Regions from separate parts of the Holzapfeliella sp. JNUCC 80 genome, predicted to be linked through region 1. Evidence: predicted binding sites of a transcription regulator. Region 1 holds the regulator's gene; each other region holds the start of a gene.
What was found. The regulator NrdR, encoded in region 1, represses ribonucleotide reductase genes. The targets are predictions, from matches to a motif close to ACACNATATATNGTGT.
Positions count from the first base shown of each region.

Region 1 (10,899 bases):
CATCCAGCATTAAAACCGGTGTCTTTTTCAAACGTTCAATCTCAATGATTGCCGTATTATTTTGAACTTGTGATCGAATAGTTGAAGTAAATGTTGGAAAATGAACAACTGAAACTGCGACACCTTTTTCGGCTAGCTTATTGGCTGTTGCAGCTAACAAGTACGTCTTACCAACCCCAAAGTCTCCGCACAAAAAGAATCCTTTAGGTGTTTCACCGTTAAGATAATCTCTGATAAAGCTAGCACATCCAGCTAATCCTTCAAACCTGCCTTCACTACCATCGTTGTAGTCATTTAAAGAGGCGGATTTCAAGCTATCTGGTAATGAGATGTAATTTAACTGTTTAGCCAATTTCTTTTGTCTAGACTTTTCTAGTGATTCTTTTGTCGGCTCGTAACTGACTTCAATTAACCCATCATTTACAATCAAATGCGGTTCATAACCCGATAATGGATTATGAGACTCATCTGTTGTTGCTCTTTTTTGCGTAACATATTCATAAATGTTGGCGCTACTCTTTTCAATCGCACCTTCATCTAATTTATCGCGGTTATTTGCAATAAACGCTTGCACATCTTCATCTTTAATTGCATCCGACATTAGTTCGTCTAGGCTAATGTTAACATTCCTCTTTTGAAGAATCTGATTGATTACACGTGAGATATTTTGCATTAAAACCCCTCCTTTAATCTGGATAGTCAATTTCTTTCAATAAATCATCTAACTGAGACAAATCTTTTTGTTCTGGCATTTGCGATTGGTTTTCTTTTTTAGACCAGTCCGTTGCAATTTCTTTATGAGCAATTTTTGGTTGGTATTTCGTTTTTTTATGTGTTTTAGGTGATTGATTTTCTCGCCTTTTCAGATACTCAACGACCTGTTCGGCATTTGTAATTCCTTGTTGCAGCCAATCATTTGCCAAATTATCCATTAAATTCTGTTTCAGAGTTGGCTCATAACGCAGTGCAATCCAAATCATCATATTAATTATTTCATCAGATAAATGCACATTCTGGCTCAGACGATAAAGAATTTGTTTTTCACTAAATGTTGAGAAACCACCCTTTTGATTCTTGTATCGCTCTAAATACTGTAAAGGCGTTATTTTTTTAGCACTTGCAATTAGTTTCTTCTCTTCAATACTGAAAGGTTCTTTGCTTTGTGTTTGACTTGCTTGAGTTTGCGGGTTTTGTTTAGCCACGTGCGCTGTTGAATGATAGGTATCAGCCAACATATTTTCAATACGTTTAAAGTTCAAGGTTGCATCCCCAACATTCAAAGTCTTCACAATGATATTCCCCAAGTCTTGTTCTGAAATATCATAAAACCGCATCATATCGTAAAAGCGTTTTTGATGTTTCATCACTTCTCGTTCAGGAATGTGATAAGCCGCTAAAAAGTCCGTCAAAAAGTCCCATTCAATCGTTGCAGCTTGCTTATCGTCCAGCTGGTTTTGTGTGCTTTTAGCGGGTGTTTTAGTCTCATCAGCCATTTCTCTAACTACTGGTGATGGTGATAACACCTGTTCTTCTCGAACATGAAAAATATCAAAAAAGCTACTTGAAATATCTTGTGGTTGATTAAAAATCACAGGCTTTGGCTGAGCGTATTTTTCTTTTAGTTTTTGATAACGCACTTCACCAATTTTTTCTAAAAGTAAACTGGAGAGTAAAAATGTTTGGAAAAATTCCGAAACTGACAAAATAGGTTTAAGCTCGAAAACAAAAAATAGACCCAAAACCTCATTTGAGTCTTGATAAGTTTTGAGTAGCGAAACGCCTTCTAATTTTCGTCTTGCTTGATCAATATCATTAAGTGATAAATCTGTTTGTTCTTGAACCTGTATTAAGGTTTTATATTGTGACCTAACTGGCATTTTATCAGCTAGTTGATTCAACGTTAGAAATAAACTGATTGCTTTTGCACCGATTAACGGTTGATAGAGTAAAGTTAAGACTTCGATTTCATGTGCTGTCAGCTGCTGCGGAAATAGCGTATAAAATCTTTGCTTTGGATTATTAAATACAGTCATGAGTTTGCGACTTATTCTTGATCTTCTTTATTCATCATTTCTTCAAGAGTAGTCATGAATCCACTAACATCTTTGAATTGACGATAAACACTCGCAAAGCGAATATAAGCAACATCGTCCAATTGTGACAATTCGCTCATAACCAATTCACCGATTTTTTTAGAAGGCACTTCCATCTCACCACTGGTTCTAATGCCGTTTTCTATTCTATCGACGATTTTATTAAGGGCTTCACTTTTAATGGGTCTTTTTTCGGCAGCACGAATAAGACCAGCCATTATTTTATCACGGTTAAAGGCTTCTCTTGTTCCATCATTTTTTACAACTAAAAGCGGCGTTAATTCGATTCGCTCAAAAGTCGTAAATCTAAATTGACAGTTCTCACATTCTCGACGTCGTCTAATTGCACGCCCTTCATCACTAGGACGGCTATCGATAACACGAGATGTTTTTTGATGACACATTGGACATTGCATGCAATCATTCTCCTAACGTTTATCTTGAGGCAACATTATCTGGGGATAATTGTCACTAAGATATTTCTCTATTTGTTTTTCAGTTTGTTTTTTTGTGCCACAGTTATTAATAATTATATCCGATAATGTTCGTTTTCTTTCAATAGACCATTGCGCACGAATCCGCTTTTGAGCTGACTGTTCAGACATCTTATTGCGCTTCATCAAACGATTTAACTGTGTTGTTTCATCTGTATATACCAACATTACTTTATCAAACTCAGTTCGATAATCTGACTCAAATAACAGTGGAATATCCGCAATTACTAGCTCATTTTCCGGCGTGTTAAAGTGCTCAACTTGACGCATTATTTCTTGTCGAATAAGCTTGCCATTAATTTGGTTTAGTTGCTTTAACTTTATTGCGTCAGAAAAAACAATCGCGCCTAATTTCTTTCGATTAATGGTTTGATCTTCATTTAAAACGTCCTCACCAAAAAAATCAACAATATTGTGCCAACCTTTTTTGTGTGGTTCAATAAGCGATTTAGCAACTTCATCTGCATCAACAACTGGTATATTGTATGATTTGAAAATATTAGCAACTGTACTTTTGCCAGTTGCAATTGATCCTGTTAGTCCTATTTTATCCGTCATTTTTTACCACCTGACAACTTGGGCAAAATGATGTTCCTCTCCCATTTACTTTGATTTTTTCTATTAGCGTTTGACATCTTTCACAAGGCATCCCTTGTTTGCCGTAAACATGTAGAAAAGATTGGAACTTACCTTCATTACCATTAGAATCATGATAGCTTCTAATCGTGGTTCCGTTTAGCTCAATGGCCAACTTAATCTCTTCGTTAATTTCCTGACGCAAATCAGCCACTTCAGACTCGGTTAGATCCTGCGCGCGAGTTAATGGATGAATGTGACTCAACCATAAAACTTCATCAACGTAGATATTGCCCAATCCACTAACAACAGATTGATCAAGCAATGTATTTTTGATGTTTTTCTTCTTTTTTTGAAGTGCTTGATAAAAGTATGGTGTTGTGAATTCAGCTTGATTAGGCTCATACCCTAAATGTCGAATCCCTGTTTCAATCCGTTCCATACCTGTCTCTACTAACTGTAAACGGCCAAACTTTCGTACATCATCATAACGCAACTGTGTACCATCTGTAAATAAAATACTGAGGTGTTCGTGCTTTTGAATAGGACTTTCAGGTAAAACCAAGCGATATTTACCTTCCATTCTCAAATGTGACACAATTGTTAAGTCATGACTAAGTCTAAATAGCAAGTATTTCCCTATTCTATCAATTCTTTCAATGGTTTTGCCTTTCAACTTGGTTTTAAACTGATTAGCATCCCCAGAAACAATATTAGGATAAATAATATCAACAGACTCAATTGTTTTGCCTTGTACTTGCGACGTTAAGGTTTTTCGTACAGTTTCAACTTCAGGTAATTCCGGCATTGACTTTCTCCTTACACTTTTATTTAGCTTCGTACCATGATTGGCCATATGAACTATCAACAACTAAAGGAACATCTAGTTGAATAGCAGAAGTCATCACTTGTGGTACTAGTTCTTCAATAATGGCTAATTCATCTTTTGGCACTTCAAATATTAACTCATCGTGCACTTGTAGTAACATTTTAGTTCTTAACTGCTTGTCTTGCAAAGCTTTTTGCATGTTTATCATCGCAATTTTGATAATATCAGCAGCTGTTCCTTGAATTGGCGAATTCATAGCTGTTCTTTCCGCAAATGATCTTAGATGAAAATTACGAGAATGAATATCAGGTAAGTAACGACGACGATGCATCAACGTCTCAACATAACCATCAGCTTTTGCTTGTTCAATGGTGTCATCCATAAATTGTTTAACTTTTGGATACTGAGCAAAATACTGATCGATAAAAGCTTGCGCTTGCTTTCTTGGAATATCTAAGTTTTTAGCTAACCCATAATCTGAAATCCCATAAACGATTCCAAAGTTAACCGCTTTTGCTTGGCGACGCATATTACCATCAACCTCTTCAGGTGAAGATAAATTAAAAATCTTCATAGCTGTATGAGAATGGATATCGTAGTCGCTCTTAAAAGCTTCTTGCATATTTTCATCTTCTGACATGTGAGCTAACACGCGTAGCTCAACTTGTGAGTAATCACTAGAAAAAATAACGGAATCTTCATCAGAAGGAACGAACGCTTGGCGGATTTTACGACCTTCTTCTAATCTAATTGGGATATTTTGCAAGTTAGGATCAACTGAAGATAGACGTCCTGTTGCCGTCAGCGTCTGTAAGTAACGTGTGTGAATTCTTTGATCAGAATGGATTGTTTTTAATAAGCCATTAACATACGTCGACTGAATTTTGGCTACTTGACGATAATCTAAGATATCACTGACAATAGGGCTTTTCTTTTTCAAGGTTTCAAGAACATCAACCGATGTTGAATACCCTGTTTTTGTTTTCTTAACCGGCGGTAAGGCTAGCTTTTCAAATAGAATCTGACTTAGTTGTTTAGGTGAGTTAATATTAAACTCTTCACCTGCTTGTTCATAGATTTTGGCTTCTATTTCTTGTAATTGCTGACTTAACACCACTGACATCTCTTGTAGCGTGGAAGCCTGAACCTTAATACCCGCAATCTCCATTTCAGCTAGAACAAAGGCTAAAGGTAACTCGATTTCATCAAAAAGTTGATCTTGATTATGCTGCACGAGTTGTGCCATTAGTTCATCTTTCATTGATTCAATTGTTCGAACTTTACGAGCTAAGTGATTGAATAATTCTTCATCTTCAACTGGTAGCGATTTTTTAGCACCTTTACCATAAACTTGCACATCGCTTTTAGCATCAAAACAGTTATAAGACTGCGCCAACTCGCCTAAGTCATTTTGATTATGATCTGGGTTTAACAAGTAAGAAACTAATAGCATATCAAAATCAACGTTCTTCAATGTAATACCTAATCTTTTTAGCCCAACAATTGTGCGCTTAACATCAAAAACTTGTTTATTAATATGTGTCGATTCTAACAATTGTTTGATTGTCGGTGTTGTTAATAATTCAATATTTGAACTTGCAAAATAGTTACCATTAATTCCTAATGAAAACCCAACGAAATCGGCTTCATGATAATTTTCACCAAATAATTCTAATTGAAAAATGACCGGTCCTTCAGTCACATCAGCTAGTTGTTTGACATCTTCCTCTGTATTTAAAACAGTATAACTAATTTCTTCTTGTGTGTTTTGTTCAAACTGGCTGTCTAAAACCGCTTTATCCAAGAATGACTTGAAGTTCATTTTTTGATAAAAACCAACGAGCTGATCTGCTTTTTGTTCTTGAACAGCAGTATCAGCCAAGTCAAAATCGATTGGTGTATCTGTCTTAATAGTTGCTAAATCATAGCATAAAAAGGCAATGTCTTTTTCATTAATAAGATTTTCCTTCATTTTACTTTTCTTCATATCAGCAACTTGTTCGTATAGTTCTTTAACAGAGCCATATTTTTGGATAAGCTTTAATGCTGTCTTTTCACCAATTTTGGCAACACCAGGATAATTATCAGAGTTATCCCCCATCAAAGCTTTCATATCGATTAATTGCAGTGGTTTAATACCTAAAGTTTCTTCAAAGTACTCAGGCGTATATGATTTAATCTCATTAACACCCTTTACAGTCACATCAACTTGAATATGCGTATCTGCTAATTGGGTTAAGTCTTTATCTCCCGTTACAACAATCACTTCAAAACCTTGGCTTTGTGCTTTTTTAGCTAAAGTACCAATGATGTCATCAGCTTCATAGTTCTCTTGTTCATGCCATTTAAGCCCCATGTAATCAAGCATTTCACGAATATAAGGTAATTGTTCTAACAACTCAGGTGGTGTTTTGGCACGCGTTCCTTTGTAGTCAGCAAACATTTCAGTTCTAAATGTCGTTTTACCCGCATCAAATGCAACCAAAACATTATCTGGCTGATGATTATCTAGTAAACTATCAAGCATTTTCTTCATGTTATAAATCGCACTAGTATGTAAGCCTTCATTGTTAACGAATTTATCAACAACATTATATAAGGCATAAAAAGCTCTGTAAGCTAAAGAATTACCATCAATTAATAATAATTTTTTTCGTTTACTCATGTGTTTCTCCTTATTAAAAGCACAAAAAGCAACCAAGTTGGTTGCTTCTTTTATTTATATTGTTTTTGGTAAGCACGTTCGTATTTTTGGACATCTCCAGCACCCATGAATACTAAAACAGCATTAGAAAATTGATTCAATTGATCAACAGTGTCTTCAGTAATTAAATGTGCTGAACCTGTAATTTTTTCAATTAAGTCTTCACTCTTGACTGTTCCTTTTTGTTCTCTAGCAGAACCAAAGATTGGTGTAACAAAAACGTGATCAGCTTCTTGTAATGTTTGTGCAAATTCATTTAAGAATTGTTTCGTTCTTGTATAGGTATGTGGTTGAAAGACAGCAATTACTTCTTTTTCAGGATATTTTTGACGAACAGCTGAAAGTGTTGCTGCAATTTCTGTTGGATGATGTGCATAGTCATCAATAATCGTCATATCACCAATTTTTAATTCGGCAAGTCGGCGTTGAACACCCTTGAAGGTCAATAATTCTTCGGCAACAGTTGCCATGTTTAGACCTTCCATGTAACTAACACCAATAACGGCTAAACTATTTAAAATACTGTGATCACCATAAAGTTTAATCATAAAGCGACCTAATTTTTTACCATGGTGGATAACATCAAATGACGATCCTTCTGCAGTCTTTTCAATATTTGTCGCACAAAAATCATCGTCTTCGTTAAACCCATATGTGTACTTAGGAATCGTTACTTTTAATGATTTCAATAACTCAGAATCACCATAAACAAATAATGCTTTTTTGACTTGTGAAGCTTCTTGTTGAAATGCATCATAAACATCATCTAAATCTTTGAAGTAATCAGGATGATCAAATTCGATATTGGTCATTACACAGTAATCAGGTGAATACGCAATAAAGTGTCGTTGATATTCATCTGCTTCAAAAGCAAAGAAACGAGAGTCTTTAACCGCTTTCCCTGTACCGTCACCGATTAGGTAACTTGTCGGTTCGATTCCCCCTAAAACATGTGCCATAAGACCTGTGGTACTTGTTTTACCATGAGCACCTGCAATAGCAATACTTGTAAAGTTCTTAATTAATTCACCAACAAAGTCATGATATCTAACTACTTCCAGACCTAAATCATGTGCTTTTTTTACTTCGACATGATCGTCTGAAAAGGCGTTTCCTGCGATAATTGAAAGCCCTGGCTTAATATTATCTTCTGAAAAAGGTAGCATTTCAATTTGTCTGTCTTCTAGCCCTTTTTGTGTGAATGTATATTCTGTGATATCAGATCCTGATACTTGGTAGCCTAAATCATTCAAAATCAAAGCTAGTGCACTCATTCCTGAGCCCTTAATTCCAATAAAGTAATAATGATTTGTTTTGTTTAACATTTGCATAACTCCAGTCTATTTTCACCCATAATTATAGCATTAAATTTATTTAAGCGATAACTTTGATTACAAAAAAACGATGTGAATTAAATCACACCGTTTGCAAGTAGTTCATCGACTTCATTAGGTTTGAAAGCATCCCCAGCAACTGTCTTTTCAGGCATCACTAGAATTCCTCTAGCTGTTGGTGCATGTTCTAATCCTAATTCTTTTGCGGAACAAATCATACCACTACTATCAACACCACGAAGTTTACCAGGCCAAATTAATTGACCGTTTGGCATCATTGCACCAGGTAGTGCCACAACAACTTTTTGTCCTTGGGCAATGTTTGGGGCACCACATACGATTTGGTGTTTACCTAATTGACCAGCATCAATAGTTGTGATGTTCATATGGTCTGAATCAGGATGTGGTTCACATGTCTCAACGAATCCATAAACAATTTTAGGTTGATCATCAACTGTCAAATCAGCGTCAAAATGACTATCAGCTAATTTTTTGTTTAATTCATCAATGTTCTTTTTAGCTAAAAATACTTGACCATTTTGATTAGGATCAATATCAGTATAGCTTGAAACATTGAAGAAGTTGTAACCAATAACTTGGTTATCTTCATTAGTTAAGCGAACAACATCACCATTTTTTTCACTGTTTGTTGCACCCTTATCTGGTCCCAAAATCACAATTAATGTGTCAAAAAAACTACGTGCATTTAAACTTGAAATCAACATATCTCAACGCTCTCCTTAATTAACCTAAATTTGATAAGAAGTTAATAACTTCTTCTTTAGTTTTACGATTCTTGTTAACTAATCTACCAATTTCTTGTCCATCTCTAAATACAACAAAACTTGGAATTCCCATAATGTTTAGGTCTTGAACAACATCCATTGATTGATCACGATCAACTTCGTAAAAGCTCATTTTACTGAATTCTGCTTCAACAGCAGGTAGTTGTGGTTTTAGAAAACGACAATCACCACACCAGTCAGCACTGAACATTAAAACAACAGTATTTTTTTGTGAGGTTAATTTTTCAAATTCTTCGCGTGATAGCGCACTCATTTTTTCCATGATTGATAGTCCCTCTTCCTTATTAATTAAGCACTAAAATGTGCATATAAAGCATAAATTGGTTGACCTTTGGATGAGAATTTTTCTTCATACTCAGTCATAATATTCTCTTCAGCCATTTTACTGTCATGTAAGTTTACTGAAACAAAGTCAAAATGCATCCCATAATTATTAAAACTTTGAACTGAATAATTGTAAAGTGATTGGTTATCAGTTTTGAATTCAATACCATGATTAGGTTTTAAGATTGTTCTGTAAACATCTAAGAATGATTTGTAAGTTAATCTTCTCTTTTCATGTTTTGTTTTTGGCCAAGGATCTGAAAAGTTTAAAAATACTTTTGAAACTGAATCTTCTGCGAAGTAGTCAGTCAAAGCTTCACCATTACCTAATAGCAATTGTAAGTTAGGTAATTTTTCTTCAAGTTGTTTTCTTAAAATCATGCCGATAGCTGCTTCTTGTATTTCAATAGCGACAAAATTAACATCTGGATGTTTTTTTGCTTGGTTAATAATAAATTGCCCTTTTCCTGAACCAACTTCAATATAAAGTGGTGCATCAGGATTTTCAAAACGGCTACTCCAATCAATCAATCCAGCTTCTGGACGATCTAAAATATAATTTGGATTTTGCTCAATCATATTACGTGTCCATGGTTTTCGTCTTAATCTCATGATATTCTCCTATTTTTTAGCTTTTAATTTCAATGATAAATATCCATAAGTAAATATTATAACAAAAATATTTACGGATACAATCGCAATCCAGACATTCAACATGACACCATACTTAATTAAGATACCAATAGATAGAATAATTGATTCTACTAAAAGCGCTTGTGTTAGTAATTTTTTGAAGTCTTGGAATTTACGACTAGGGTCAAATGGCATGACAAAGTACATCAAATGACGATCATATTGATTATACAATGGTAACAATTGATAACCCGTTAAAAATATGATAAAAATCCCCATAACTAAAGTGAACCAAACATTATCTAAAATCACCATCAAAATCAAAGCAAATGCAGTCATTCTAACGAGTAAGTTTAAATACTCGGGGTTTCTGATTAATGTTCGTTTGAATAAGAAAAATTGAGGGGCTTGTTTCTTTGGATTTTTGGTAAACCAGTTCAACGTAAAATCTAAGTATTTACGACGCTTAATTTTAGCAGTTCGTTCTTTAACATCTGTAAATAAGCTGTAAAAAGCATAGATGAATTCCTGACGACGTGATTCAAGCAAAACAGCTTGTCGCCAATCAAAACTAGCGTGTGTTGTATCTAGGCTCAATCGACTTAACACAAGACCGACAACAGCGACTAATAGCACTAAAGGTGAAAATACATAAAATGACCCAATTAGTGCCAGTAATATCACTGGTTGAACCCACGTAATCATTTTCAAATAGTTTTGAGAGATTGCAAATTGTTTTTTAGCTTGTAGCTCAATGTTTAATACCTTTGCGACCATTAATCCTAAAACAATTGCTATATAACCTATCAATGAAAATGACATTTTGAAATAAACTAACGGCAACAAGACAACTGAAACCAGCAAAATAAAAAATAGCGGTAAAGCTAAACTATATTGCTTAGCGGGTTTAAAGTAATCCATCATTTCATCATCTTTGGCCCATAAAAATTGTTGGTCAGCTTCATCTAAGAACGTTGCCAATTTTCCAAAAAGGTAAGGAATGAATAGAATCACACTGATAATCAAGCCATAAAACCATTGATTGTTGGGCAAGCGTTTCATAATGTCAGCATACCAAAATAGTAGTCCACCCATTCCAATTATTA
Region 1 is NZ_CM132205.1:790,849-801,747, forward strand. It holds gene dnaI (primosomal protein DnaI) at 1-673, opposite strand, end outside; gene JNUCC80_RS04005 (DnaD domain protein) at 687-2,033, opposite strand; gene nrdR (transcriptional regulator NrdR) at 2,045-2,509, opposite strand; gene coaE (dephospho-CoA kinase) at 2,522-3,145, opposite strand; gene mutM (DNA-formamidopyrimidine glycosylase) at 3,135-3,971, opposite strand; gene polA (DNA polymerase I) at 3,991-6,657, opposite strand; gene murC (UDP-N-acetylmuramate--L-alanine ligase) at 6,708-8,021, opposite strand; gene ytpR (YtpR family tRNA-binding protein) at 8,108-8,752, opposite strand; gene JNUCC80_RS04040 (thioredoxin family protein) at 8,775-9,098, opposite strand; gene trmB (tRNA (guanosine(46)-N7)-methyltransferase TrmB) at 9,125-9,772, opposite strand; gene JNUCC80_RS04050 (ABC transporter permease) at 9,782-10,899, opposite strand, start outside.

Region 2 (10,899 bases), 240 kb from region 1:
AATGTTCCTGGTGGATTTGCTATGATGACGGGTGCAGGATTTGCAAGTGGATTGCTTGGAATCGGTAGTGGTGCTTTTAAAGTGATTGCAATGGATACAATTATGAAAATGCCACTAAAACCTTCAACAGCTACTAGTAATTTGATGATGGGAGTTACAGCTGCAGCCAGCGCGACTGTTTATTTCTTTAATGGGTCAATGCGATTTGATATTGCAGCACCACTGGCATTAGGCATTTTATTAGGTGCTATGATTGGGTCTCGTATTATGGTTCATTTAAAACCAAAAGTAATCAGAATGATCTTTATTCCAATTATTTTATATATGGGAATTCAGATGGCACTTAAAGGATTCGGGGTGATGTAAGATGAACGACAAACAAAAAGAAATGCAAGATGTTGAACTTTTAATAGGTAAGATTTTAAGAGTGGGTGTCATTATTGCAGCGATTGTGATGGCGCTAGGTGTTTTATTGCTGTTAATTCAAGGTAACAGTGGTTACGCAGACAATAACATGCCAGCTAGTTTGTCTGAGGTCTTCATGGGATCAGTTGCATTAAAACCCTATGCAGTGATGGCACTAGGAATCTTATTGTTGATCTTAACACCTGTCTTAAGAGTTGTTATTTCAATTTATGCCTTTTTCAAAGAATCAGATTATTTATATATGTGGATAACTTCAATCGTATTGTTTATTTTAATTATTTCAATGATTGTTGGTTACCTAGGCAAATAAACCCGTGACAAATCGCCCTAAGAGGTCTTTAATAATATTATGGAGGGGGACTTCATAATTATTATTAGGGGGGATTAATCTTGCCACGAGTATATCGTAGTGTTAGATTTTTTATTTTATTAATTATACTTATTTATATTGCTAACTTTTTACCAAAAATAATGGCACAATTTCAGAGTTTACCTTATCCGGGAAAACTGACGATGATAGTGTCTTTGTTTTTGGTAATTTTATTAGCTGGGATAGTTTTACTTGCCATCAAATTCAGGCAAGCGCGTTTAACTACTAAAGCTTATTGGTATATTGTTTTTGGAATAACTGGTATTGCTTTTGTATGGCAATTATTTTTGATTCACGAAGTAGCGTTGGATATAGAAGGATGGGATCCTTGGACAATTTTTCAATGGATAACCGGAAATGGAGACGTTTATCCTAACTATTTTTCTTATAATCCTAATAACATGATGACGATGTATATGTACCAGTTCACAAACATTGTAACTAATTTGTTTGGTAGACAATTAAGCTGGCTGGCACTCGATAGAATGAATATGATGGTTATTCTGATAGCTAGTTTGTTATTTGCCTAGATTGCTAAAAAGCTACTCTCATCAATAGCCGCACTGTTTTCGGTGGGATTATTTTCAATCTATTTCACCTTTTCACCATTATCAGTGGTTCCGTATTCAGACACATTATCACTACTGCCTGCACTATTAACCATTGTGCTACTTTTATTAGCGAAGCATTACCAAAGTCAAAAATTTTTTTGTGCATTGCTAGTAGTTGTAGCAGGTCTTATGGCATCAGTTAGTTACTATACTAAAGCCTCTTCAGTCATTTTCTTTATTGCATTCTTGCTAGCTAGTGCGATTAATTTGCTTAAAACACGCCGTTTTAGCTTGTTTAAAATCGAATTGCTAGGATGTGTACTAGTGGGATTTTTAGCTGGATTTTACGGCATTAAAAAAATCAATCAGGTTCAAACCATCGTGGCATATAATAGTACGCTGGCGACACCTATGACTCATTATCTAGCTATAGGAGCCTCTGAAAAAGGATGGTGGAATCAACCCGATCAAGATTTTACACGTTCTTTTGAAAGTTATAGCGAGCGTTCACAAAAGAATATGGATAAATTTGTTCAGAGAGTTACTGACAGAGGATGGGATGGTTACATTGACTTTTTAAAATATAAAAATGCGATTACTTTTAATGATGGCACACTGGGGTGGTATGAAGAAGGTGGCGGAAAAATCGTCAATGATACCCCTTCAAAAGCTAACAGTGAAAAAAATAATTTACGAGAATTTTTGTATGGTCAAGGGTCAAAAACAGCTGTTATTAAGTGGGTTGCACAAGTCATATGGTTAGTTCTTTGGATTATCGTAACCTGTTCAGTCATTAACCTGTTAAGAAGGCAAACGATATCGCTGTCGACAGATTGGCTTACACTGACTGTGCTAGGCGGTTTTATCTTTTTATCATTATTTGAATCAGGAAGAGGACGATATGTGATCCAATTTTTACCTTATTATTTTCTTCTAGCTGGATTTTTGGTTAATAATTTTAAAAGCAAAATAAAAAAACATACTCAAAAATAATTGAGTATGTTTTTTGTTTGGTAATTATTTGTCGTTATCTAAACCGATGTTGTAATCGTCATCTCTCATAGCAGAAACGTGACCTAATAGGTAACCGTTACCAACTTGTGAGAAGAAGTCGTGGTTTGATGTTCCGGTTGATAAACCATTCATCACGATTGGGTTAACATCTTCATCAGTATCAGGGAAGAGTGGGTTTTGACCTAAGTTCATCAAAGCTTTGTTAGCATTGTAACGAAGGAAAGTCATAACGTCTTCTGTCCAGCCGATTTCATCGTAAAGATCTTGTGTGTAAAGTGTTTCATTTTCGTAAAGTTTGTACAATAAGTCGTACATCCAGTCTTGCATTTCTTCTTGTTCTTTTTCACTTAATTCGTTAAATCCAAGTTGGAATTTGTAACCAATGTAAGTACCGTGAACAGATTCATCACGAATAATTAATTTGATAATTTCAGCCACGTTAGCTAGCTTGTTGTTACCCAAGTAGTAAAGTGGTGTGTAGAATCCAGAGTAGAATAAGAATGTTTCAAGGAAAACGCTGGCAACTTTCTTTTGAAGAGGTGAGCCATTTTGGTAAATCTCATTAATATACTTAGCTTTTTTCTGTAAGTATTCGTTGTGATCTGTCCAATCAAAAATTTCATGAATTTCTTCATTAGTATTCAAAGTACTGAAGATTGAAGAATAGCTTTTAGCATGAACAGATTCCATAAATTGAATGTTGTTTAATACAGCTTCTTCTTTTTGAGTACGAACACTTTCTTTAAGTTTAGCCATACCGTCTTGAGATTGAAGTGTATCAAGTAGTGTTAAACCACCAAAAACATGTCCGACAACTGTTTTTTCAACAGGTTTAAGTGTACGCCAGTCATCTAAGTCATTAGACAAAGGGATACGTGTATCTAACCAAAACTGTTCGGTTAGCTTTTCCCACGTGGCTTTATCAATCGTATCTTCAATTTCATTCCAGTTTATAGCTTGATAATAGTTATCTACTTTTTCCAAAATATCATCTCCATAGGGGTTTTTAGACTTTTATTTTTAAATACTACAGCTTTCACATTCGTTAGAACCAACTTCTTGTGAGTCGTCAGTAAAAGTACGAACGTAGTAAATTGATTTGATACCTTTGTAGTAGGCGTAGTTACGTAAGATACTCAAGTCACGAGTTGTTTGTTCTTCTTCTTCTTTCCATTCATACAATCCTTCTGGAATAGTTGAACGTAAGAATAGTGTTAAACTCATCCCTTGATCAATATGTTGTTGAGCAACAGCATAGGTATCAATCACTTTACGCATATCGGTATCATAAGCTGAGGTGTAGTAGTTAATTGTTTCATTATCCAAGTGAGGTGCAGGGAAGTATAGTTTACCGTTTTTCTTCTCTGTACGTTCTTCAATCAGACGTGTGATTGGGTGAAGACTAGCGCTAGTATCGTTAATGTAAGAAATTGAACCAGTAGGTGCAATCGCTAAACGATAAGCATTGTAAAGACCGTCTTGTTGAACAGCTTCTTTTAAATCTTGCCAATCTTGTTGTGAGGGAATCATAATGCCATCAAATAATTGTTTAACACGGTCTGATTTTGGTGCAAAGCTTTGGGTAAGATATTTATCAAAGTATTCACCAGTTGCATAAGTTGATTTTTCAAAATCGTGGAAAGTTTGTTTTCTTTCGCGAGCAATTTGATTACTTTCAGCTAAAGTCCAGTAGTTTAGTAGCATGAAGTAAGTATCCACAAATTCTAACGCTTCTTTTGAACCATAGTGAATGTGCTCTTTAGCTAAGAATGAGTGTAGTCCCATTGCGCCAAGTCCAATAGAATGACTTAGTTTGTTACCTTTTGCGACTGTTGGAACAGCTTCAATATTTGAAGTATCTGAAATGAAAGTCAACGCACGTGTCATAGTCTTAACAGATTTACCAAAGTCAGGACTAGTCATTAAGTTACCAATGTTTGTTGAGCCCAGGTTACAGCTGATATCTGTTCCCATTTGTTCAAATTCTTGCTTGTCATTTAGAATAGCAGGTGTTTGAACTTGTTGGATTTCAGAACACAAGTTACTCATGATGATTTTACCATCAACAGGATTTTCACGGTTAGCAGTATCAACATTTAAGATGTACGGATAACCTGATTCTTGTTGAAGTTTTGAAATTTCATTTTCAAGTTCACGAGCTTTAATTTTATATTTGCGAATTTCATCATTTTGAACCATATTGTCATATTCTTTTGTAATGTCAACGTATGAGAAAGGTTCACCATAAATACGTTCAACATCGTAAGGACTGAATAAGTACATATCTTGGTTAGTGCGCACAAGTTCGTAATATTTGTCGGGTACGACAACACCTAGTGAAAGTGTTTTAACACGGATTTTTTCGTCAGCATTTTCTTTTTTAGCTGATAAAAATTGAATAATGTCTGGGTGGAAAACATTTAAGTAAACTGCACCAGCACCTTGACGTTGGCCTAATTGGTTTGAGTAAGAGAATGAATCTTCAAGTAACTTCATAACGGGAATAACACCACTAGAAGCGCCTTCGATTCCTTTGATTGGGGCACCAGATTCACGCAAGTTTGATAGTGCGATTCCAACCCCACCACCAATTCGTGATAGTTGAAGTGCTGAATTAATTCCACGGCCAATACTGTTCATGTCGTCAGTCATTTGGATTAAGAAACAAGAAACGAATTCACCACGACGTTTTTTACCAGCATTTAGAAAACTAGGTGTTGCAGGTTGGTAACGTTGGCTAACCATTTCATCAGCAAGTGCTTCAGCTAATTGTTCATCACCATTTGCATAATAAAGGGCATTAAAAAAGACCCTATCGATGAAGGTCTCAAGATAATAAGCACCATCGTTAGTTTTTAAAGCGTATTGGTTATAAAACTTGTAAGCTGCCATAAAAGATTTGAAACGGAAATGAGCATCTTCCATTCTTTTATGTAGTTTTTCTAGAAAATCTTGAGAATAGTTTTCTAGAAATTCAGCTTCAATGTAGTCATGTTTGATTAGAAAATCTAGTTTTTCTTTTAAGTTATTAAATTGTTTAACGTTAGGGATAACGTTTTCGTGGAAGAAAGCCTTAAGGGCTTCTTGATCTTTGTTAAGTGGGATTTGATTATCAACAGGACGGTTTACTTCGTTGTTCAAAACAAAATAAGAAATGTCACTGATGTTTAAATCTTTAAGACTCATATTCTTTCACAACTTTCTTGAATTCTTCAACATCTTTATTGGTGCCATTAAATTCAAAATCAAAAATAATTGGGACATCATAGTGTTCAGAGATTTTCTTAGCCGTATGTAAGTAAAGGTGGTTAAAGTTTTTGTTACCGCCACCCGCAACACCGACTAGATTTTCAGCATTTGAGCCGTAATCTAAAAACTCTAGAATACTTTCGACAAGTTCTAGTTCGTATGACGGCACAATTAAAATAAAAGGTTCATTCATTTCATGAAAAGGATCTTCATCGCTAATTTCGTAAGAAGGGAGATCTAGTTTTTTCATGAATCGTCTAGTTTGTCCAGTTAATGTATAAAAAACTAATTTCATGATAATACCAAATCCTTCACTTTGTCAGGTGCAAAACCAACAATAGGGTCTTGATCAGGTGAAAAGAAAACAGGTACGCTACGGTAACCTTGTGCTTTAAGTTCTTCTAAAGCTACTGCATCTTCGTCGACATTAATTTCTTTAAATTCGATACCTTTTTGAGCAAGCAAACGTTTCATCATTTTGCATTGCATGCAGTTGTTTTTTGTGTACATGATTGATTCTGTCATGATAAAAATCCCCCTAGAAATTATTAAATGCCCATTAAATGCGACAATAATGGCCATTTGAAAGTGTATTTTGAAAATTAAATACCCCACAATATATTGTGGGGAACAAGGTAACTCAATACCTCATGATGCAGATTGTGCGATGATTACCGTCTAAAGTCAAGCAATAATTTGAATAAAAAAAGGTTGACAGACATCAAAAGGTAATCCCAATATCTTTACAGAGTTTAGATAAAAATTTTAATTAATTGCATCTGTAAAATAATGACTTTTGTGCTGAGCCACAATAGTAAATTTAAGTAAAATTTTTGGTAAATGTCAACCTGTTTATACGGATATCAAAAGATACCATAAATAAATGAGACAAAAGTAGATAATAGCTAGACTTTAGTTTGTTATCTATTTTATAATTTTATGTGAGTGCTAAATTGAGGGAGTTTATAATATATGAAAAAGTTTTTAGTATCAGTTTTAAAGGCGACATCTTTACTAGTGATTGTATTAGTTGTGATGTTTGGTGCCTACAAAGGTTCTCGATTTGTGGCTGCTCATCAAAAGAAAAGTGTCGTTAGTGATATGTACACAAAAGCTAGAACTAATGACAGTTTGAAATCAGGAGAGAACTTAACCTATCATCTAACTAAATTAGGGCAAGAGTCATTGCAACCTGATTTATATTTTGATAAGACTAAAAATCACACAGATCAAATGGCCTATACCTCGCAAGAAGGTGGTATGCTATATCAACATAGTGCTGGACAGATACAAATCCCATCAGACATTTCTGCAGGACATATTTTAGAAATCAAAACACCATTTTATATTGATTCTTTTTCAGATGATGCAACATTAATATTTGAAGATTCAGAAGGACAAACGTTGACCTATAACGGGACAAATTTTAACAGCGATTGGAATTATCGTAATCAAGGGTTAGTACGCGTGCTAACAGGGACTAACTTTGACAAGGATCGTTTAATTAATGATTCTGAGTTCATGAAGAAAAATGCAGGAAAAACGATTAGTTACCGTTTTGATAACCCTCAATATATGATGGCTTCAAAAAAAGCGCTACAAGATAGTCAATTAACTAAACATAAAAATGTTGAATTAACTCGTTCTGAAATTTCAAAAGAAAAGCCGTTTACTTATCACTTTAATACATCTAGTGAAAATATCGAAGCTTTAGATTTTAAAGTTTACAATCAAGATAATGATGACATTACAAATAAATTTAAAGTTGCGATTGACTCTAAAAAGATAGAAAATCATACAGATTATAGTCAAACGCTAACTATCACACAAGTTGGCGATTTAGCAGAAAAAGACCAAAAAATTAAAGTTGTGATGCCCTTATATGGTCATTTCATTACGTCAGTCTTTTATGCAGGAGACAAGTTACCAATCATTCAATAAAATTCTTAGAGGTAAAAAAATGAATACAAAAAAAGTAACAATTCAGCAAGCTTTGCTGATTGGTTTAATGACTTTTGGTCTTTTTTTTGGAGCAGGGAATTTAATATTCCCTGTTTTTTTAGGTCAACAAGCACAGTCTAATTATCTGCCAGCCTTTTTAGGCTTTATTTTATCTGATTGTGGTTTTATTTTAATCGGAATTGCAAGCTTATGTTTAAGTCAAACATACCATTTCAAAAAATTAATGACCAAATTAGCGCCCATTCCTGGAAAATTATTTGGGACGCTACTTTATTTGGTGATTGGACCGCTGATTTTATTACCTAGGTTAGCTAGCGTATCGTTTGAAATGGGATTAGGTAGCTTTATACCTGAACAATATTATTTGCTCGTAATGGCAATATACACAGCAGGGTATTTTGTGATTGTGTATCGATTAAGTCAACAATCACGTAATATTGTCAACATTGTTGGAAAGATTTTCACACCATTATTATTGATAACATTAGCCATTGTTTTTGGATTAGTATTTATTCTTAAAATGGGTGATCCAATCCAGCCGCTTAACGTAACTTATCAGACTAACCCGATGCTTCAAGGATTTTTAGATGGATACAACACGATGGATGCATTGGTTTCGGTCATTTTTGGATTTATTATTGTTAAAGCTTATCAAAATCTTGGAATAAGTGATGCTAAACAGTTGGCCATAGAAAGTCTAAAAAGTAGTCTAGTAGCAGTAGTTTTGATTACATTTGTTTATTTTGGATTAGTTTATTTGGGTGCAACTAGCTTGGCTATTATGAATCCGATGACAAACGGTAGTCAAATTTTAGTTAAAGTTGTTCATCACTACTTAGGGGATGCAGGTGGACTATTGTTGATGGTTATTGTAATTTCTGCAACTTTAAAAACCGCGATTGGCTTGATGTCTTCCTTTGAACAGGGATTGAGCGAGATTTATCCTAGAATAAATTCGGGTTACTTCAATAAAGCGAGTGCAATCTCATCATTTGTGATTGCCATGTTTGGCTTGAATTTCATCTTGATGTATTCCAACTATTTATTGAACTTTGTTTATCCCATCGTTTTTATTTTGATTCTCATTATGTTTATTTCACCAAAATTTGGAAATCAAGCAGCCTGTTATCGATTTTCTGTTGCGTTTGCGATATTGCCAATTATTTGCAATGTGTTGGCATTATCAAATCCTGGTGGTCAATTTGATTTTATTAATCAATATATTCCACTTGGGTCAATGGGTTTTGGATGGTTATTGCCAGCAATTTTAGGTTACGTTATAGCCTTAATTAGGCTACAAAAATCGAAAAGTTAGCGATTGTTACATAATTGTAATTGTTTAAAGGGGGTTTTGTAACCTGTTTGTTACATTCGTTCGTTACAATGGATTCTGTTATTTAAAATAAAAAAACAAAAACATTATTTCGGAGGAATTTCCTTGAAAAATTTAAACAATAAGACAATTAAAACGATTTTTGCGAGTTTGATTGCGGTTTTAATGGTTATTATTGCAAAACCAACACAATCAAACAACGTACAAGCTGCCTCAAAAGGCGAAAATGTAGCAGTTAATTATGTACCTGGATATGGTATTGCCGTTTGGAACGGATACATTGAAGGGTCACTAACTGGACAATATTTAAGTCATGGAACAACATGGAAAGTGACGAATACAGCAACAGATACAAGTGGTAACTTGTGGTATGACCTGGGTGCTAACCAATGGATTAACAGTCGTTATACTCAAAATGCAGCGGCTGTTTCTCAAGCTGCTGAACAAACTTCAAATCAAGGAACATTTAAACTAAGTTTTTATGATCCAAAAGTTTTAGGCTCAAACATGGGTTACAGCGGTGTTGCTGCTAACTTGTCAGTATTTCCAAAAGGAACTAAATTAAAGATTACATTATCTGATGGTACTGTATGGTACCGTACGGTAAATGATACTGGTGGTTTTGCTTACGGTAATCCTCGTCAATTAGATGTTGCGATGCCAAACTATGCTATTCCATCAGCAGGAATCTTATACGCTAATGTTCAAGTTATCTATTAAAAAAAAGACTAGCCACTGGCTAGTCTTTTTTTATTTTAACTTGATGTTTTTAAGGTTTACGATAATTTTCTTGTTTAGTTCCATAACATTGTTGTCGTCTTCTTTATCGTTATCAGTAATTGTTAACATAACTGAATTTTCATAAATCTTTTCAATTGTGCCTGAAAATGGCTTTTTCATATCTTCTTCAACTTTTGCTTTAACATTTTGGCCAACGGCTAGTTTTTCTTTATCCATATTCATCCATCCTTTTTATGAATTTTAACACATACTATATAAGATAATAAACTTGAGTTGTAATTTCAATGATAATAATTGTAATACTATCGGATTATCTCTGTAACATAATTGAAACATTCTTTAGATATAATGAATTCATCAATTAAGAAATCAAACATTAAATTTAAAAACAATTATCGGAGGATTCACTTTTGAAGAACTTTACTAAACGACTATCAACAATTACATCAGCAGCATTTCTTGGAATTGCCGGAGTAGCAGCTGTAAATAGTATGGACAATGACGCTAACCAACAGGTACAAGCTGCTGAAGTTAACCAAACTGTTCAAATCAACTATGTTTCAGGTTACTCTGTAGCCGTTTGGAATGGTTACCAAGGTGGAAGTGTAACAGGCCAAACATTACCACATGGTTCACAATGGAAAGTAACAAACAAAACTTACGACTACCAAGGCAACTTATGGTACGATTTAGGAAACAACCAATGGGTTAAAGGTCAATACGTTGTGGATGCAGGTGCTGTTTCTCAAGCTGCATCAAGTCAAGTACAATCAGTTATTAACATGGCTCAAGCACAAGGTGGAATTCCTTATGTATGGGGTGGAAAAACTCCTGCTGGATTTGACTGTTCAGGTTTAATGCAATATGTATTTGCTCAAGCAACTGGTCGTCAAATTGGTGGTTACACAGTAGCTCAAGAATCAGCTGGACGCAAAGTATCAGTATCACAATTACAAGCTGGAGATTTAGTATTCTGGGGTAGCCAAGGAAACTCATACCACGTTGGTTTATACATTGGAAACGGTAAATACATCCATGCACCTCAACCAGGTGAAGGTGTTAAAACTTCAAGTATTTCATCATACTTCATGCCTTCATTCGGTGTACGTGTACTTTAATATCGCTAATAAATATATATAATTTAAATTTAATGTTGAAAAGTTTTAAAAAGACCGCTGTTGCGGTCTTTTTTTTATAGTCAATTCGAATAATTATGTAAAATTATGTAAACATTAGTATTTTATAGTATAATG
Region 2 is NZ_CM132205.1:1,030,799-1,041,697, reverse strand. It holds gene JNUCC80_RS05180 (sulfite exporter TauE/SafE family protein) at 1-366, shown strand, start outside; gene JNUCC80_RS05175 (DUF1634 domain-containing protein) at 368-736, shown strand; gene JNUCC80_RS05170 (hypothetical protein) at 817-1,326, shown strand; gene JNUCC80_RS05165 (hypothetical protein) at 1,537-2,340, shown strand; gene nrdF (class 1b ribonucleoside-diphosphate reductase subunit beta) at 2,365-3,345, opposite strand; gene nrdE (class 1b ribonucleoside-diphosphate reductase subunit alpha) at 3,382-5,547, opposite strand; gene nrdI (class Ib ribonucleoside-diphosphate reductase assembly flavoprotein NrdI) at 5,537-5,905, opposite strand; gene nrdH (glutaredoxin-like protein NrdH) at 5,902-6,135, opposite strand; gene JNUCC80_RS05140 (hypothetical protein) at 6,583-7,551, shown strand; gene brnQ (branched-chain amino acid transport system II carrier protein) at 7,571-8,887, shown strand; gene JNUCC80_RS05130 (hypothetical protein) at 9,011-9,625, shown strand; gene JNUCC80_RS05125 (DUF2187 domain-containing protein) at 9,656-9,862, opposite strand; gene JNUCC80_RS05120 (C40 family peptidase) at 10,057-10,764, shown strand.
Region 2: nrdH (glutaredoxin-like protein NrdH) is a predicted target of NrdR. The motif match lies at 6,222-6,237, and genes of this name have one in related genera.

Region 3 (10,899 bases), on a different replicon from region 1:
ACCTTGAACACTCGCTTGATAGGTTGAAACAATGGCCACGTTTGCGCCTTCATCAAAATAAGATTGATGAACAGCTTTTATTTTTTCGGGATAATAGTCTATTGCTGAAGCTGTCCACAATTTATTGTTGAGGTTCACATCTCTTTCTTCTAGTCCTAAAGACATTGCCCCATCAATAACGATACTATTTTGTTGCTTTGCCCACTCTTTGATTAATTGCTTTGTCATTTCTTCTTTTCTCCTTTTTTTCGATTACAAAATGATAATAACTAAATACGGCTGCTGAAAATATTAACCCTGCCCAAAGGGAAGCCTGTTGCTCTGGATCAAACCCGATTCCAACAAGTGATATCACACATAAGATAATAACTAGCCATGGAATCACAGGATAAAACGGCGTTTTGTATTTCAAATCTGAGAGTTTATTACCAGCTTTCAAATATTGCTTTCTAAACCTTAACTGTGCTACACCAACTGATAACCAAACAGAGACTACCGCAAAACCTGATAACGAGGTTAATACTAAGTAAACCGTTCCTGGTGCATAGATGCTAGAAAACAGCGATAGTAACCCGCCTAATAAAGTTAAGGTTAAGCCATACACGGGTAGTCCGTTTTTATTTAATTTTGCCAGTTTCTTAGGCAATGGTCCTTGATTAGCCAATGACCAAATCATCCGCGATGCTGCATAAACACCAGAGTTTGCGCCGGATAAAACCGTTACGAATAAAACCACGGACATAATGTTACCTGCATAAGCAAATCCCGCATTATTTAAGATTGAAACAAATGGACTATTGGTTAATCCTGAGGATTCTTCTGGCAATAAAGCACCAATGACAAAAATAGCACCAATAAATAAAACAACCAGAATCACTAATGTTTTCAAAATAGCTTTAGGCAAAACCTTTTGTGGATTTTTGGTTTCACCAGCTGCTACCGCAATGATTTCTGTCCCCGAAAAAGCAAAGTTGGCGGCTAGGATAACTGAAATAACAGGTAAAAAGCCATGCGGTAAAATACCGTTTTTAGTGAAGTTAGATAATAATATCGGTTGAGTCTGTCCTGCTGACTTAATAATACCAAATACTAAAGCCAATCCGATTAGAATAAAAACTAATAGTGCTACTGCCTTCAGAATTGACATAACGAGCTCACTTGCTGCGAACCACTTCACTTGTGACAAGTTCAATGCCGCAATCAATACGATAAAAACCAAACACCAAATCCAAACCGCAATGCTTGGATAAAAGCCATTGGCTATCATGGCTAGGGTAATTAACTGTGACCCTAATGATACCGTCCATGTTAGCCAGTATAACCAAGCCACTACGAATCCGACACCTGGATGAATATGTTGACTAGCATAAGTATGAAAAGATCCTGTCGTCGGGTTTTGTACACATAATTCACCCAAGCACAACATCACAAGACACACCAAGATTGCTCCGATGATATAAGCAGCTAAAGTCCCTACAGGTCCTGCTGATTGAATTAAATAACCAGAACTCATAAAAATACCCGTTCCAATTACACCACCTAGTGACAATGTCACTAGATGCTTACTTTGCATTTCTTTTGCAAATGATTCTTTTGCCATTTTTGACTCCTCCTTTTTAATAAATGAAATAAAAAAAGACACCCGCCCTGAAAAAGGGCGAGTGTCTCTCGCGGTACCACCTTAATTTTAAGTTTAACTTCCTATCATCTATGGAAATAAACTTTCTCAATCCGGAACTATCATTCCTTCACGCTATATCAGGCGTACCCGTTGCAAGCTCAACTACTTTACCTACAAAAGCTCAAAGACCATTTTCGTTCTGCTTCTAATATCTACTCTCACCAGTTGTAGACTCTCTTTGAAAAGAAGTTAAGAAGTACTTTTCTTATCATCGCTTAATCATTTCATTTTTTTATAATGTTCACATGCTTTTTAATTTTTGTCAACCTTTTTGTGGAACCAAGGAATGTTTTTATCAAAAATAGCTAAAGCATCATTTAGTAGATACAAGGTGTATGTGAATAGTAGTGTGAAGTTAGCATCACCTTGAAAGGCTGTTGTTCCCCATAGAATCACACTCATCACACCTTGGAAAATCCAAAAGTAATATTGTTCTCTAAATCGTAATGTTGCAAGAATTGATCCTGTAATACCAACAGCTCCTGCAAAGGCATCTAGTACTGGTCGTGGACTGATGAATAAGTTTGTGTCCATTAAGTAAAGCAGGCCAAATACAACAATAAAGAATGATGCTGTTAAACCCCAATCTCTAACAGGTTTTGAGTCAGAAAGACCTCTGATATGTTCTTGTACATTTTCAGACCATTTTGGTAAAAGTAATACCGGAATATCTAATAAAACTATGTATGCTGCTTGTAGAACAACGTCAGCATAGTTTCTCGCTGAAATTGCCACAATAATATATAAAATAGCACTGATTAATCCAAACATACCGTTAACAGGTTTGGCATTAGTAATAGCTAATGTTGTTGTATACCCTAAAATCCCCGCAAACATCGTTGTAATGGAAATGGCATTAATTTCACTAGTAATTGTTGTCAAAATCACGACAAGAATTCCTAATGCTAATAGCTGATAACTTCGCTTAGTCCACCCCTTCATTTGATGAATATACCAGCTTGGTTTTAAAACACGTAGTGCGTCTTGATTCAATTTCTTTCCCCTTCTCTATAAAAAATCAACACTAGATATTGTACACCGCATTCAAAAAAACGCAATATTTTTCTATATATTGTGTTTTTCGAAAAAGTCAAGTTTTTTAATATTTGATTTTTATGTAATAAATGTTAAAATTTAATAAATCTATAATATTCGGAGGTAATTAATATGAGATATGCAGTTTTGGGTTCAGGAGCTATGGGGTTTCGATACGGTGTCATGTTACAAGAAAATGCAGGTGCAACAGTTGACTTTGTCGACTCATGGGAGCCTAATATCGAAGCCGTCAAAAAACAAGGTGGTGTTCGTGTTCAACGTGATCATGAAAATGAACAATTAATTAACGTTAACATTTACTCACCTGAAACTTATGATCAAAAACCAGATGTTTGGTTAGTTTTTGCAAAACAAATGGAACTCCAAAATCTACTGGAACGTTGTCAAAAGGCTAACTTATTCAACGATAATCAATATGTTGTCAGTGCCATGAATGGGATTGGCCATATGGACAAAATTGTTCAGTTCTTCCCAGAAAAAAATGTTCTAGGTGGAACGGCTATGATTGCAACATTAATGCCTGAACCTGGATTCGTTGACTTTATGGGTAAAGAAGGTAAAGAAAGCATGCACCTTGCTACTTACGGTGACAACGAACCAGACGACACTCAAAAACAAATTATGGCTGACTTAGAAAGTGCCAAGCTTCACCCTATCTATAGTGAAGACTACTTGAGCATGGCTATGACCAAACTATTATTTAACTCAGTAGTGAACACCATTTGTACAATGTTTGAAATCCCAATGGGACAATTTGGCGATTTCAAAGGGGCAAAAGAAATGACAACTCAAATGATGGATGAAGCATTTGAAGCCTGTGAAAGAAATCATATTAACTTACCTCAAACTAAAGAAGAAGCCATTCAAAGTGTTTTAGATGGCTGCGTTGATTACAAATACCACCACCCTTCTATGTATCAAGACCTTTCAAAAAACCGTCCAACAGAAGTAGATTACATTAACGGCTACATTGTCGAACTTGGCGACAAAGTGGGTTATAATTGTGCGGTTCACCGTTTTGTAGTCAATGAAGTTCACTTAGCAGAATCAATCAAACAAGCCAAAAAATAGTTTGATATTCAAAGTTTTTTATAAGTTATTAAAAAGTCGCCAAAACCTTTTCAAATAAAGGTTTTTGACGACTTTTTTTGTGTAACTATTTAAATTTTTGATAACAGATTTTAAAAAAAGGTTTGATATTCAAACAAAAATAATATACCATAAATTCCAGTTCAGAAAGTACCACAATTGCTGAACAATAGGAGGAAATTATGGAGCCAGTTTTAACTGCAAGCGAAATTATGAAAATGATTCCCAACCGTTATCCTATTCTTTTTATGGATTACGTTGATGAAATCAATCCCGGAGAATCAATCGTGGCAACTAAAAATGTCACAATTAACGAAGAGTTTTTCCAAGGACACTTCCCTGGAAACCCTGTTATGCCGGGTGTCTTAATTATTGAAGCTCTTGCTCAAGCCGCTTCTATTTTAATTTTAAAATCTAAAGAATTCGAAGGCAAAACTGCTTATATGGGCGCTATCAAAAACGCTAAATTCAGAAAAGTAGTTGAACCTGGTGATGTCTTAAAACTTCACGTCAAAATGATTAAGCAACGTGCCAACATGGGTATTGTTGAAACTTACGCAGAAGTTAATGGTAAGAAAGCTTGTCAAGCAGAGCTTACATTTATCGTAGCTAATCGCGATTAAATCAGGTATACGTTGCGCTTATAACTTAACTGAGGAGAAAAGTATGTCAGTTTATGATGACGAAACAAAGTTCAAAAAAGCGGAACATGATTTTATTAATGAAGCTTTAGCTAATGTCTATGACAATATTTTAAGAATCGAAGAAAAGGAGTTAAAAAAGAGCTCTTTTAGCGATATTACTGTCAAAGAAGTTCACTTAGTGCATGCTATTAGTTTGCACGAACCTAAAAGTGCTTCCCAGATTGCTAAAAAAATGCATTTATCAAGAGGAACACTAACGATTAACTTAAGAAACCTTGAACGAAAAGGCCTTATCAATCGTACCAAAAATCCTCATGATCAGCGAGTAACAGATATCACACTAACCAAAAGAGGCCGTGTGTTGTATCGTGCTCATAATGCTTTTCATTCGAAAATGGTCGACCGTTTTTTAGCAGGTTTCAGCCTTGACGAACTCAAGGTTGTCAAACATGCTTTAGTCAACTTACAAGACTTTTTGGATGAGCTCACTTAAAACCGACATGAAAAATTTTTCTATCGAACAAACTGCTCACGTTGTTCCTGAAAATGTTGTCACCAATAATGACTTAACGGCATTTATGGAAACATCAGACGAGTGGATTTCAAAGCGAACCGGCATCAAACAACGACATATTTCAAATCAGCAAACAACAAGTGACTTGTGTTTAAGCGTTGCTGAGAATTTGATTACTAACAGCCAATACAATGCCGAAGACATTGACTTGATTATCGTTGCAACAATGTCTCCTGACTACATGACACCGAACGTGGCATCAATGGTTCAAGGTAGACTAGGTGCAACTAACGCGATGGCATTTGATATCAATACTGCCTGCTCAGGCTTTGTCTACGGATTGAAAATGGCACATTCATTATTTAATGATGACAAAATTTCAACCGCTATTGTAATTGGTGGTGAAGTATTAAGTAAATTAGTCGACTTTAGTGACCGTTCAACAGCGATTCTTTTCGGAGATGGCGCTGGTGGTGCTTTAATTACAAAAAATAACAGCACGGGTTACTACCTAGGTGATAATTTTGAAACTTACGGCGATATGGGACGTTACCTAACAGCCGGACATTTCAATACCCAAACACCCTTCAATCAATTGCTTGATACCACTCCCCTATCTTTTGAAATGAATGGCCGTAAAGTTTATGACTTTGCGACTTCAGCTATTCCTGAGTCATTAAATAAAGCTCTTGAAGATGCTGGCTTAGGCTTAGAAGATATTGATCATTTTATTTTTCATCAAGCTAATGCGCGAATTATAAAAACCGTGGTCAAAAAATTAAAACTAGATCCAGCTAAAGCTCATATCAATATTGATAAATTTGGTAATACAGCAGCTGCCAGTGAACCCATCTTACTTGATGAGGTGATTAAAGATGGCACTGTTCAAAAAGCCCAAACACTGGCTTTAATTGGATTTGGTGGCGGTCTTGAAATTGGAACCGTTATTTTAAAATACTAAAAACAACAAAAAAATATAATAATAAAACTATTGGAAAATTGAGAGGAAATTTAATTATGACTAACGAACAAATTTTAAACAAAATCAAAGCTATCGTGGAAGAACAAACAGATGCAGATGTAGAAAGCATTGTAGAATCAACAAACTTTAAAGATGACTTAGACCTAGATAGTTTAGATGTTTTTGAAATCGTTAACGAAATCGAAGATGAATTTGATATTGAAATCGAAACAGAAGACGAAAGTCTAGACACTGTTGGTGAAGTTGTTAACTACGTTAGCAAAAAATTAGGCGAATAATCGAGGTTCGCTTATGAATTTTAGTTATTTATTTGCTGGCCAAGGTCAACAGTCTAAAGGTATGGGACAAGACTTATATGAAGCAGAACCTTTGTATCGTCAAACCATACAAGAAGCTTCAAAAGCATTAGACCTTGATTTAACTGACCCTGAAGTCTTTGACGCAGAAGAAAATACACAAGTTGCAATTGTTGCAATGAGTCTTGGAATTTTCAGAATTTTAAATCATGAATTTGGTCAAGCTAGCAGCTATATTGGCCTTAGTTTAGGTGAATATAGTGCCCTACTCGCTACTAACAGTTTAGATTTTAGCCAAGGCTTTCCACTTTTAGCTGACAGAATGCGCTACATGCAAGAAGCCGGCGAAAATAATCCTGGAAAAATGATGGCTGTTTTGAACTGTGATGCAGAACTTCTTCAAGAAGTACTAACCGACGTCAACCAGACAGATGCCGCTTATCCTGCAAACTACAATACCCCTGATCAAACAGTTATCGGTGGAAGCGCAAGTGGTTTAAAACAAGTGAAGAAAACACTAAAAGAGCATGGCGTTAAAAAGGCCATTCCACTTAAAATGTCTGTTGCTTCACATACACCACTTATGCAAGAAGCGAGCGATAAGTTAGCTAAACGTCTTGAAAACGTTGATTTCAAAACCCCTGACTTTCCTGTTATGAGTAACACAACCGTCACACCTTTTGACCTTTCAACAATCAAGCAAACACTAACTGATCAACTCGTTCAACCTACCCACTTTTACCAAGGATTAGAAAAATTAGTAGAGATGGATGACTTATCTGCTGTAATTGAAATTGGTCCTGGCCAAACACTAAGTCGTTTCGCTAAAAAAACATGTCCAAAGCTTGAAACTTATGCTGTTCATGATTTAGAAAGTCTTAATCAATTGCGTCAAAAATGGACAAAATAGGAGACATTATTTTAAATGAGTACTGAAAAAAAAGTTGCCCTAATCACTGGTGGTGCCAAAGGTATCGGATTAGCAACTGCTAAACGTTTAAGTAAAGATTTTAAAGTCGTTATCAACATTCACAGCGACCCAACACCTGAACAATTGAAAATTTTTGATGAATATCACCTAACTTATGTTAAAGGTGATGTTGCTTCCGAAGCTGACAGCAAACAAATTATTTCAGATATTGTTGATGAACATGGTCATTTAGATGTCCTAGTTAATAACGCAGGTATCACACGTGACAAATTAATGACACGTATGAAACAAGCTGATTTTGAAGATGTAATTAACACTAACCTAACCGGAACATTTAACATGTCTAAATTTGCTTTAAAACAAATGCAACGTCAACGTTCTGGTAACATTATCAACCTTTCAAGTATCGTTGGTCTAAATGGAAATATTGGTCAAGCTAACTATGCTGCAAGTAAAGCTGGAATTATTGGTTTAACCAAGACAATCGCACGTGAAGGTGCACTTCGTGGCGTTCGTTGTAACGCTGTTGCACCCGGTATGATTGAAACTAGCATGACTGATGCACTTAGTGATAAAACAATGGATTACTACAAAGAAACAATTCCTTTGAAACGTTTTGGAACAGCTGATGAAGTTGCCCAAACTGTGGGATTCTTAATTCAAAATCCATATATCACCGGACAAGTTATCGCCGTTGATGGCGGTTTGACAATTTAGGAGGGCTTTTTATGACTAGAGTTGTAATTACAGGAATGGGAGCTGTTACCTCACTTGGTAACGATAGCCAATCATTCATCAAATCTATCTTAGATTCAAAATTAGGTATTTCTAAAATCGAAAAATTCGATGCAAGTAATACAGGTGTTTCTGTTGCGGGTGAAATCAAAGATTTCGACGCTACAAAACGCTTAGAAAAAAAGCAAGCTAAAAGAATGGACTTGTTCTCACAATACGCACTTTACAGTGCCATTGAAGCAATGGAACAATCAGGATTAACTGAAGACACTATTGATCCTGAACGTCTAGGTGTTATTTATGGTTCAGGTATTGGTGGTTTAACAACTATCCAAGAACAAGTTACAAAAATGAATAACAAAGGGCCTAAACGTGTTTCACCTATGTTTGTACCAAACGCTATTATTAATATGGCTGCTGGTAATATTTCAATGCACTTCAATGCCAAAAACACAAGTCAAGCGATTGTTACAGCTTGTGCATCTGGTACAAATGCCATTGGTAATGCGTTTGAATTAATCAAACAAAACAAAGCTGATGCCATCATTACAGGTGGTTCTGAAGCTTCTGTTAACGAAATTGGAATTGCTGGTTTTGCTTCTCTAACAGCTCTTTCTACTGCTGAAGACCCAGCTAAAGCTTCAATGCCTTTTGACAAAAACCGTCGTGGTTTTGTTATGGGTGAAGGTGCTGGTACATTGGTTCTTGAAAGTCTAGAACATGCACAAGCTCGTGGTGCTAATATCTTAGGTGAAGTGATTGGTTATGGTAGCACAAGTGATGCTTTCCACATTACACAACCTGACCCTGAAGGTAAAGGTGCTATTCGTGCTATGAAAGAAGCAATCGACGAAGCTGGTATTTCTGTTGATGAAGTTGATTATATCAATGCTCACGGAACAGCTACTGGTGCTAATGATTCTGGTGAATCAAAAGCCATCGCAAGTTTATTCGGCACAAATGATCACGTTAGAACAAGTAGTACTAAAGGTATGACAGGTCACTTATTAGGTGCTGCTGGTGCAATCGAAGCTGTTGCAACAGTAGGTAGTTTGTTAAACAGCCAAATGCCTGAAAACGTCGGTGTTTATGAACAAGACGATGCTTGTCAAATCGAACTTGTTAACAAAGAAAATGCGAAAGCAGATATTACATATGCCATCAGTAATTCATTTGGATTCGGTGGTCACAATGCGGTAGTTGCTTTCAAAAAATGGAGTTAATCGCTAATGAATGAGAAACAAATTGAACAATTATTTGATAAATTTGAAAATTCTTCACTCAAAGAGTTTGAGCTAGTTAAAGGTGACTTTAAACTTTCACTAAGTAAAAGAGAAAGTGCTGCTCCTCAAGTAGCTGCTCCTGAAGCTATTGCACCCGCTCCTGCAACAACTCAAAACACTCCTATGACAACTGATATGCCAACAGAAACAGAAGGGACAGCATCTGCTGCCCCTTCTAATATTGAAGACATCAAAAGCCCACTTGTTGGTGTGGCTTACCTAGCACCAAAACCTGATGCAGATGTCTTCAAAAAAGTTGGCGACCTTGTCAAAAAAGGTGATGTTGTTTGTGTGATTGAAGCAATGAAAATGATTAATGAAGTCAAAAGTACCGTTGATGGTGTTGTCAGCTCAGTAAATGTTGAAGACGGCACAATGGTTGAATTTGACCAATCACTATTTTCAATTGAACCTAAGGAGTAACTTATGACTCAATACAATAGCCATGATGTCTTTGAAGCAATTCCTCAACGCTACCCGTTTATGATGATTGATACGATTAAAGAAATCAATCCTGGTCAAAACGCCATTGCCACCAAAAACGTCACGATTAATGAATGGTTCTTCAAAAGTCAAGATCCTGATCATTTAGAAATGCCTCGTCCTTTGATTATTGAAGCACTTGCTCAAACAGGTGTTTGTGCGTTGCTTTCACAACCAGAATTCGAAGGTAAAAATGCCTTTTTTGGTGGGATAAAGTCAGCTGAATTCTCAGATGGTTTTTACCCTGGTGATGAATTGACTCTTGAAGTTAAGCTAAACAAAATCAAACGCAATATCGGATTAGGGACAGGACAAGTCGTTCGAGATAGCAAGGTTATTTGTGAAGCGGAGCTCATGTTTGCTATCCAATAATCCGAGGAGGAATGACATCATGTTTAGTAAAGTCTTAGTGGCTAATCGTGGAGAGATTGCCTTACAAATTATTAGATCTTTACAAGAAATGAATATTAAAGCTGTTGCAATTTATTCAACTGCTGACAAAAACGAATTATTCGTTAAACAAGCTGATGAAGCGGTTTGTATCGGTGAAGGACAACCTGCCAAATCATATCTGGATATGTCAGAAGTCATTAGTGCAGCTGTTCTAACCGGATGTGAAGCACTTCATCCAGGATATGGATTCTTATCTGAAAATGCTGAATTCGCTGAATTATGTGAAACTTGTGGCATTACTTATATTGGTCCTAAATACCAAACAATTAACCTAATGGGGAATAAATCAAATGCACGTCTAGCTATGAAAAATAGCGGTGTGCCAGTTATCCCTGGTAGTGACGGCTTGGTAGATACTGCTGAAGATGCTGTCAAAATTGCTGAACAAATCGGCTACCCTGTCATGCTAAAAGCAGCTGATGGTGGTGGTGGTAAAGGTATGCGTCAAGCAAACAACAAAGAAGAAGTGCTTTACTTGTTTGAACAAACTCAACAAGAAGCTAAACTGTCTTTCAACAACGGTAGTCTTTATTTAGAAAAGATTATCGAAAATGCTAAGCATATTGAAGTTCAAGTCATGAGTGATCAATTTGGCAATACTGTTTATTTCCCTGAACGTGATTGTTCACTTCAATTCCATCACCAAAAGGTATTAGAAGAAACCCCTTGTCGTTTAATCAACGATACTCAACGTCAAAAATTGGGTGAAATTGTTGTTAAAGCTTGTCAAGAAATAGGGTACTTAAATACTG
Region 3 is NZ_JBSJXZ010000002.1:39,924-50,822, reverse strand. It holds gene mmuM (homocysteine S-methyltransferase) at 1-228, opposite strand, end outside; gene JNUCC80_RS06115 (amino acid permease) at 185-1,600, opposite strand; T-box leader at 1,651-1,902, opposite strand; gene pnuC (nicotinamide riboside transporter PnuC) at 1,934-2,623, opposite strand; gene JNUCC80_RS06105 (ketopantoate reductase family protein) at 2,849-3,808, shown strand; gene fabZ (3-hydroxyacyl-ACP dehydratase FabZ) at 4,009-4,449, shown strand; gene JNUCC80_RS06095 (MarR family winged helix-turn-helix transcriptional regulator) at 4,493-4,963, shown strand; gene JNUCC80_RS06090 (beta-ketoacyl-ACP synthase III) at 4,971-5,945, shown strand; gene JNUCC80_RS06085 (acyl carrier protein) at 6,002-6,244, shown strand; gene JNUCC80_RS06080 (ACP S-malonyltransferase) at 6,258-7,172, shown strand; gene JNUCC80_RS06075 (3-oxoacyl-ACP reductase family protein) at 7,188-7,910, shown strand; gene fabF (beta-ketoacyl-ACP synthase II) at 7,922-9,151, shown strand; gene accB (acetyl-CoA carboxylase biotin carboxyl carrier protein) at 9,158-9,634, shown strand; gene fabZ (3-hydroxyacyl-ACP dehydratase FabZ) at 9,638-10,066, shown strand; gene accC (acetyl-CoA carboxylase biotin carboxylase subunit) at 10,086-10,899, shown strand, end outside.
Region 3: pnuC (nicotinamide riboside transporter PnuC) is a predicted target of NrdR. The motif match lies at 2,703-2,718, and genes of this name have one in related genera.